One region of the Roseibium sp. AS2 genome, then DNA from elsewhere that is predicted to be linked to it. Evidence: riboswitches for the same ligand, from Rfam matches in the RefSeq annotation. Region 1 holds a riboswitch; the other holds the start of a gene.
What was found. A riboswitch is a leader RNA that binds a small molecule or an ion and turns the genes downstream of it on or off. The one in region 1 is predicted to bind thiamine pyrophosphate.

Region 1 (3,798 bases):
CGGGGCGGGATACTTTTTCCTCGGGTCGAATGACCCGACCGCCGATGGCGCCGGCCAGACGCAGACCGCAGAGACGCAAAGCGTGCCGGATGCCCAGCCGGAGCCGGTCGTGGTGGAACCAGCCGAGCCTGAAGCCGCTGCCGACGAGGATACCTCGAAAATCGCAGACCGGCTGCTGAATGACGGTGATGGCGCCGATGTCGTGGCGCCGGATGCCCGCACTGTCACCACAACGACGATCACCCCCCAGACCGAGGCGCCCGATCCCGAGCAGCCGTCCATCGTGACTACTGCCGAGAACGATCGCGTGCCCACGGCACCGGAAGAGGCACCGGTGCCCGTTCCCGAAGACAATCTGGCCGCCATTTCACCGGAAGACAGCGCACCTTCGGATCCGGCCGTTGTTGCTGAAGACAGCGTACAGCGCTCGATCCTCTACGAGGAAGGCGAGGAGACCGGTGGTGCGGGAACTGCGGCACAGGGAGCCGTGGTCTGGAATGTCGAGGAGGAAACCAATCTCGACGGCCAGGCCCAGGCTGTTCTGAGTGCGGCCGTCGAGATTCCGGAACGGGATGTGAAGGTGGAAATCCGCATCAAGCCGAATGACGACAATTCGCTGCCGGCAAGCCACCTCGTCGAGATAAAATACGAATTCCCGGAGAGCTTTGCCGCCGGCGATGTCGTCAATGTGCCCGGTCTGGTGATGAAACCGACCGAGGAGGCACGCGGCGATGCCCTCATCGGGGCATCCGTCAAGGTGTCGCCCGGGTTCTTCTGGATCGCGCTGTCGAGCCTTCCGAACGAACAGCAGCGCAATCTGGCCTTGCTGCGCGAACGCGGCTGGATCGACATTCCGATGCTCTATGAAAACGGCAAGAGGGGCATCCTGACCCTGGAAAAGGGCACGCCCGGATCGGAAGCGGTCGAACAGGCGATCTCCGCCTGGCAGGCCGGCTGACGGCCACCGCTTGTCGGCAACTGATGAGGTTGCCTCAGCCCTGGCGGCATGTCGCCGATGTCTTTTGCCTGCAAGTCGTTCTGCTTAAAAAGCGGTGCGCAGTGTCTTGCCTTTTTCCGTCCTAGAGGGCATGGTCCGTCCTGGTCCGAGGGGTGTTCCGGTTTCCGGAACTGAGATGGCGAACAGCCGAACCCTTAGAACCTGATCCGGGTCATGCCGGCGAAGGGACGGAAACCTTAGCCTTTCCCGGATCTCCAATGTCATTTTCGGCATGTCCGAAGACGGGAGATCCTATGTGTATTTGTCTGCCAACGCGGCAGGTATCATCGTCGTTCATGCCGGTCCCGGCCAGCCCGACCCCGTTGGGGCGACAGAGCGGGGATTGCCCCGCATGATATCCTTCCTGACATCGCTGATCAGGTCGCTGCTGGGCATCGCTCTCGCGGTGGGCGTCTGGGCGGCGATCGTGGTGGTGTTCGACACCCAGCACTATATTCTGCCGGGGCCGGTCCGGGTGTTCGAGGCCTTCGCCGGAAATGCCGGCTTCCTGCTGAGCCATGCGGGCATCACGGCCTATGAGACGGTGCTCGGCTTTGTGCTCGGTGCCGCGGCCGGTGCCGCGCTTTCCGTTCTACTGTGGCTGTTTCCGGCCGCTGCAAGGCTGGCGATGCCCCCCATTCTCGTCACTCAGGCTTTGCCTGTCTTTGCCATTGCGCCGATCCTGGTGCTGTGGCTCGGATTCGGTCTTGCCTCCAAGATCGTCGTGGTCATTCTGGTGATCTTCTTCACCGTGACATCGACCTTTTTTGACGGGCTGCAACGGCTTGACCAGGGCCTGTGTGACCTGGCCAGGCTCTACCGGCTGTCGCGGCTGCGCGAATTGTGGCTGTTCCGCCTGCCGGCCGGTCTGCCGGCCTTCGCGTCCGGACTGCGGGTGGCCGCGGTGTTCGCACCCATGGGCGCCATCATCGGCGAGTGGGCCGGTGCCAAGGGCGGCCTCGCTTTCATCATGCTTCAAAGCAGCAACCGAATGCAGGCGGATCTGATGTTCGCCGCCCTGATCCTGCTGGCGGCGATGGTGCTGATCATGCGTTTCGCCGTAAATCGACTCACCCAGTTTTTAGTGCCCTGGCAGCCTGTGAGCTGAAGTTCAGGCTGCCACAACGGAGAATCCGAATGAGAAAACAACTTCTGTTCATTGCCCTGACCGCGGGCCTGCTCGCATCCGCACCGGCACAGGCCGGCGAAAAGCTGACCCTGCTGCTGGACTGGTTCATCAATCCGGATCATGCGCCGCTGATCACGGCGCAGACGAAAGGCTTCTTCGAAGCCGAGGGCCTTGAAGTTGAAATCATCGAGCCGGCCGATCCGGCCATGCCGCCCAAGCTTGTGGCGGCAGGACGCGGCGATATCGCCGTTTCCTATCAGCCGACGCTTCATGCCCAGATCGAGGAAGAGCTGCCGCTGACACGGATCGGGACCCTGGTGGAGACGCCCCTCAATTCGCTGATCGTGCTGAAGGACGGCCCGATCAGGACCCTGGCGGATCTCAAGGGAAAGACCGTCGGGTTTTCCGTGTCCGGGTTCGAGGACGCCATGCTGGGCCAGATGCTGCGCTCGGTGGATCTGTCGATCGACGACGTAGAGCTGGTCAATGTCAATTTCGCGCTGTCCGGGTCGCTGCTGTCCGGCCAGGTCGATGCCGTGATCGGCGCCTACCGCAATTTCGAGCTGACCCAGATCGAAATCGAGGGCAAGGAAGGCACCGCCTTCTACCCGGAGGAAAACGGCGTTCCGGTCTTTGACGAGCTGATCTATGTGGTCAACAACGAAAAGACCGAGGACCCGCGCTTCGTCAGCTTTCTCGCCGCGGTGGAAGCGGCGACGATCTATCTGACCAACCACCCCGACGAGGCCTGGGAGGCGTTCATCGAGGCCTATCCACATCTCGATGACGAACTCAACAAGCGCGCCTGGAGCGATACGCTGCCGCGTTTCGCCAAACGTCCGGCCGCTCTGGATGCAGGCCGCTACCAGCGCTTCGCGGAATTCATGGCCGAAGCCGGCCTGATCGGCAAGGTGGTTCCGGTGGAGACCTACGCGGTCGAAATCCGCTGACACTGGTCCGCTGAAACAAGGTCTGAACCAAAAAAAAACGCCGGGGCAGCAGCTCCGGCGTTTTTGTCGGTGGGGTTCCAGCGGGTATCAGGCAGCCGGTTGCTGATCGGCCGAGCGGGCGCTGTTGCGCACCGCCTTCTGAACCTTTTCAAAGGCACGAACCTCGATCTGGCGGACGCGCTCCCGACTGACGCCGAATTCTCCGGAGAGATCCTCCAGCGTCATCGGATCCTCGGACAGGCGTCTTGCCTGGAAGATGCGCCGTTCGCGGTCGTTGAGGACGTCCATCGCCTCGCTCAGCATCTTGCGCCGCATGTCCAGCTCTTCCTGGTTGGCGAGCAGGGTCTCCTGACTTTCGCTCTCGTCAACGAGCCAGTCCTGCCATTCGCCGGCATCGGCTTCCGCGCGCACCGGCGCGTTCAGGCTGGCATCGCCGCCGAGGCGGCGGTTCATGGAGATCACTTCCTCCTCGCTGACACCCAGACGCGTGGCGATTTCCGAAACATGTTCCGGCTTCAGATCACCCTCGTCCAGAGCCTGGATCTTGCCTTTCAGGCGGCGCAGGTTGAAGAACAGGCGCTTCTGGTTGGCCGTGGTGCCCATTTTGACCAGGGACCACGAGCGCAGGATGTATTCCTGGATCGCGGCCTTGATCCACCACATGGCGTAAGTCGCGAGCCGGAATCCCTTGTCCGGCTCAAAGCGCTTGACCGCCTGCATCA
Region 2 (3,798 bases), on a different contig from region 1:
CGCTCGCCATGATCACCGTGCGCAAACTCTGCGAGACGGAGCGCACGTCGACCATCGTCACCTGGTTTGCCGGATCCTCGACCGTGCTGGCGCTGCTGACGTTGCCGCTCGGGCTGGTTCTGCCCGGGCAGGCGTGGATCGTCCCGGATCTTCCGACCGCCGGCCTTCTGGTCCTGATCGGCCTTGCCGGCGGGGTCGGGCAGATCCTGCTGACCCAGAGCTACCGTTTCGCGGATGCATCCACCATCGCCCCGTTCGACTATGTCAACATGCTGTGGGCGATCATCGTCGGCTGGGTGGTCTTTTCCGAGGTGCCCGTGCCGGAAGTCGTGACCGGGGCGCTGATCGTGATCGCCGCCGGGATCTTCGTCATCTACCGCGAGCACAAGCTGGGCCTCGACCGGACCAAGGCCCGCCGGGCCTCGTCGCCGTCGAGATCGTGAGATTGCCTTTACGGGCAGGGGCAGGGTTCAGTCCCGATCCGCCCGCCCAGTCAGCAGCTCCCGAATCCCGTGACCGTTACCGCTTGTATTCAAAACGCTCGACCGGGCTTTTCGTGCCGTCCGGGTAGATCAACTGAACGCTGACGGACTGCACCGAGCCGCCGGGCCGGGCGATGTAGGGCTTGTCCTTCAATACCGCGTTGGGATTGTCCGGATTGCAATCGTCCAGCGCCCACTCCTGGTCGATCGGGCCGTCGTTGACACCGTAGAACACATATTCGATGCCGCACTTCCAGGCTTCCAGATGCGTGAAATAGACCAGATCCTGGCCCTGCCAGTCGCGGAAGGACACCCAGTTTGCCTTGGTCACGTCGAGGATCTGCTTGATCTGCTCCGGCGGCATGCCCTGGGCGGTCGCCGGAAGCGGCAGGAGGCTGAGACCGAAAACGAGGGCGGCGGATTTCAAAATACGCATGGGACTTCTCCTGACAATCGGAGCGGTGGAAAACACGTTCGGGCAGCCTGCGTCCATAGGGTGGCAGGATGGTTAGAAGGCCTTGAAGGTGATGATCGTCTTGGTGTCCTGGATGCCATCGATCGGATGCACCTTTTCATTGACGAAATGGCCGATATCCGCGCCGTTTTCGATGTAGACCTTGACCAGAAGATCGTAGTCGCCGCTGGTGGAATAGACCTCGGAGGCAATCTCCGCGTCCGCGATCGCATTGGCGACCTGGTAGGTCTTGCCGAGCTGGCATTTGATCATCACGAAAAACGGGGTCATGCGGCGCTCCGGATGCTGGGACAGTGCAAAATGATGACCTAGGACATCGCGCATCTCGCCAATCCAGTCAATCGCTTCTGCTGTCCGTTGGCAATGTCCCGCAGCGATCAGGGACTTGCAATGCAGGTCGAGCCTTGTTAGCTGTTCGATATCTCATGGGGGTGCCCGGCGATCGTGGATCGGGCTGAGAGGCGGCTGGCCAACTCCTTGAACCTGATCCGGCTTGTACCGGCGGAGGGATTTGAGATGATGACCTTCTGGGCCACCGGCCCGTTTCAGTTTCATTGCGATGCCGGAACTGGCGCTACTGGCGCTGGCGATACCGGAATGTGCGATCTCGGCACAGACGTAACCGGCATGTGGTCAGCCGTTGCCGGAGGTGTCTCATGAGCCTCAGTGTCGCCGCATCCACCGCGCCTCTTGCCGCTGTGACGGTTCACGATCTGTTGCAGCGGGTGCGTCAGAAGTCGCCACGCGTTCATGCGATCACCAACGCAGTCGCCCAGAATTTCACCGCCAATGTGTTGCTGGCGCTCGGTGCCGTGCCCTCCATGACCGTCGCCGAAGACGAAGTCGCCGGCTTTGCCGCGAGCGCGGACGCGCTGCTGGTCAATCTGGGAACACTCGATGCGAGCCGCCGTGTGGCGATCCCGCTTGCCGTTCAGGCGGCGCGGGCGGCCGGGCATCCGGTCTGCCTCGATCCCGTCTTCGTCAACCGGTCGCCCGTCCGCTGCGCCTTCGCCGGGAAGCTGCTGGCGGACGGGGCGGATCTTGTGCGTCTGAACGCGCCGGAAATGGAGGCGCTGTTCCCGGATCGCGACAGCGTGGAAAAGCTGATCGCGGGCGGCACAGTGTTTGCGGTGACCGGCGCGGAAGACAAGATCGAGAGCAGGGGCGGGGATTTCCGGCTCATGAACGGACATGCGCTGATGGCGCGTGTCACCGCCACGGGCTGCGCGGGCGGCGCGGTTCTGGCCGCCTTTGCCAGCGTCGAGCCCGACCGGGCGCTGGCTGCCGCCTGTGGCTTGTCGGTGTTCAACATCGCCGGCGAAATGGCGGCCGCCAGGGCCGGCGGGCCGGGAACCTTGGTTCCCGAACTGCTCGACGCGCTTTACGCGATGAGCCTGGGCGATATCGAGGCCCGGCTCAAGGCCGCCTGAAACATGTATTCAGAACACACGAAGGAGACGCCATGACCGCGATCGCGGTGACCATAGCAGGCTCGGATTCCGGCGGTGGGGCCGGCATCCAGGCCGACCTGAAGACATTTTCCGCACTGGGTGTCTATGGCGCCAGCGTGCTGACGGCCCTGACCGCGCAGAACACGCTGGGCGTGAGCGCGCTTCACGAGGTGCCGCCCGATTTCGTTCTGGCGCAGATGGATGCGGTCTATTCGGATCTGAAGGTGAACGTGACCAAGATCGGCATGCTGGCACGTGTCGACGTGATCGAGGCGGTTGCCGAGGGGCTGACGCGGCATGACACGGGACCGGTGGTGCTGGATCCGGTCATGGTGGCCGCGTCCGGAGACCCGCTGCTGGCCGACAGCGCCGTCGACTGCCTGATGTCGGTGCTCGTGCCGCGCGCGGATGTCGTCACGCCGAACCTTCATGAAGCCGCCCGGATGCTGGAGACAGCGATGGCGGACAGTGAAACGGCCATGCGCGCGCAGGCCGACAGCCTGTTGAAGCGCGGTGCACGGTCGGTGCTGCTGAAAGGCGGACACGGCACCACCGACGAAAGCGCGGATCTTTTCGCGGATTCGCTGGGAAACGTGACCTGGCTGCGGGCGAAACGGGTCGCCACGGACAACACCCATGGCACCGGCTGTACCCTGTCCTCGGCGATCGCGGCCGGACTGGCCCTCGGCAAGGACCTGGACAGCGCGATCCGGGATGCCAAGTCCTATGTCCACGCGGCCATTGCCGCCGCCGACAGGCTCGCGATCGGCGCAGGGCACGGACCGGTCCACCATTTTCATGAAATCTGGAGCAAATGACATGTCCGAAGGACGTTCGCACAAGACCAGGCTGATCGACCGGAGAGCTCTTCTGGGGGCGTCCGCGGCTGCCGGCACGGCGGCACTGGCCGCGCCGGCGCTTGCACAGGACGGGGCGACCATCGAATGGAAGATGGTGACGTCCTGGCCGAAGAACCTGCCCGGACCCGGCGTGACCGCGCGGCGGATCGCCGACAGCATCGGCAGGATGTCCGGGGGGCGGCTGCGCGTGCGGCTGTTTGCGGCCGGAGAGCTGGTGCCGGCGCTCGGCGTCTTCGACGCGGTTTCCGCCGGTACGGCGCAGATGGCGCACACGGCCTCGTTTTTCTGGCAGGGCAAGATCCCGGCCGCCGTCTATTTCACCGCAATCCCCTTCGGCCTGCTGCCGCATGAGCACATCAGCTGGATCGAACAGGGTGGCGGGCAGGCGCTCTGGGACGAACTCTACGCTCCTTTCGGACTGAAACCGGTGATGGCGGGAAACACCGGGGTGCAGATGGGGGGCTGGTACAAGCGCGAAATCACTGGCCTCGACGACCTGAGGGGATTGAAGATCCGCATGCCGGGTCTTG

Region 2: it holds a riboswitch for thiamine pyrophosphate, as region 1 does, so the genes downstream of both, WNZ15_RS05970 (hydroxyethylthiazole kinase) here and WNZ15_RS10770 (ABC transporter permease) in region 1, are expected to answer to the same signal.

The regions. Positions count from the first base shown of each region.
Region 1 is NZ_JBBMQN010000003.1:397,340-401,137, reverse strand. It holds gene WNZ15_RS10775 (hypothetical protein) at 1-958, shown strand, start outside; TPP riboswitch at 1,097-1,203, shown strand; gene WNZ15_RS10770 (ABC transporter permease) at 1,254-2,105, shown strand; gene WNZ15_RS10765 (ABC transporter substrate-binding protein) at 2,135-3,076, shown strand; gene rpoH (RNA polymerase sigma factor RpoH) at 3,164-3,798, opposite strand, start outside.
Region 2 is NZ_JBBMQN010000002.1:201,922-205,719, forward strand. It holds gene WNZ15_RS05955 (DMT family transporter) at 1-443, shown strand, start outside; gene WNZ15_RS05960 (hypothetical protein) at 520-918, opposite strand; gene WNZ15_RS05965 (Lrp/AsnC ligand binding domain-containing protein) at 991-1,227, opposite strand; TPP riboswitch at 1,375-1,485, shown strand; gene WNZ15_RS05970 (hydroxyethylthiazole kinase) at 1,614-2,387, shown strand; gene thiD (bifunctional hydroxymethylpyrimidine kinase/phosphomethylpyrimidine kinase) at 2,420-3,226, shown strand; gene WNZ15_RS05980 (TRAP transporter substrate-binding protein) at 3,228-3,798, shown strand, end outside.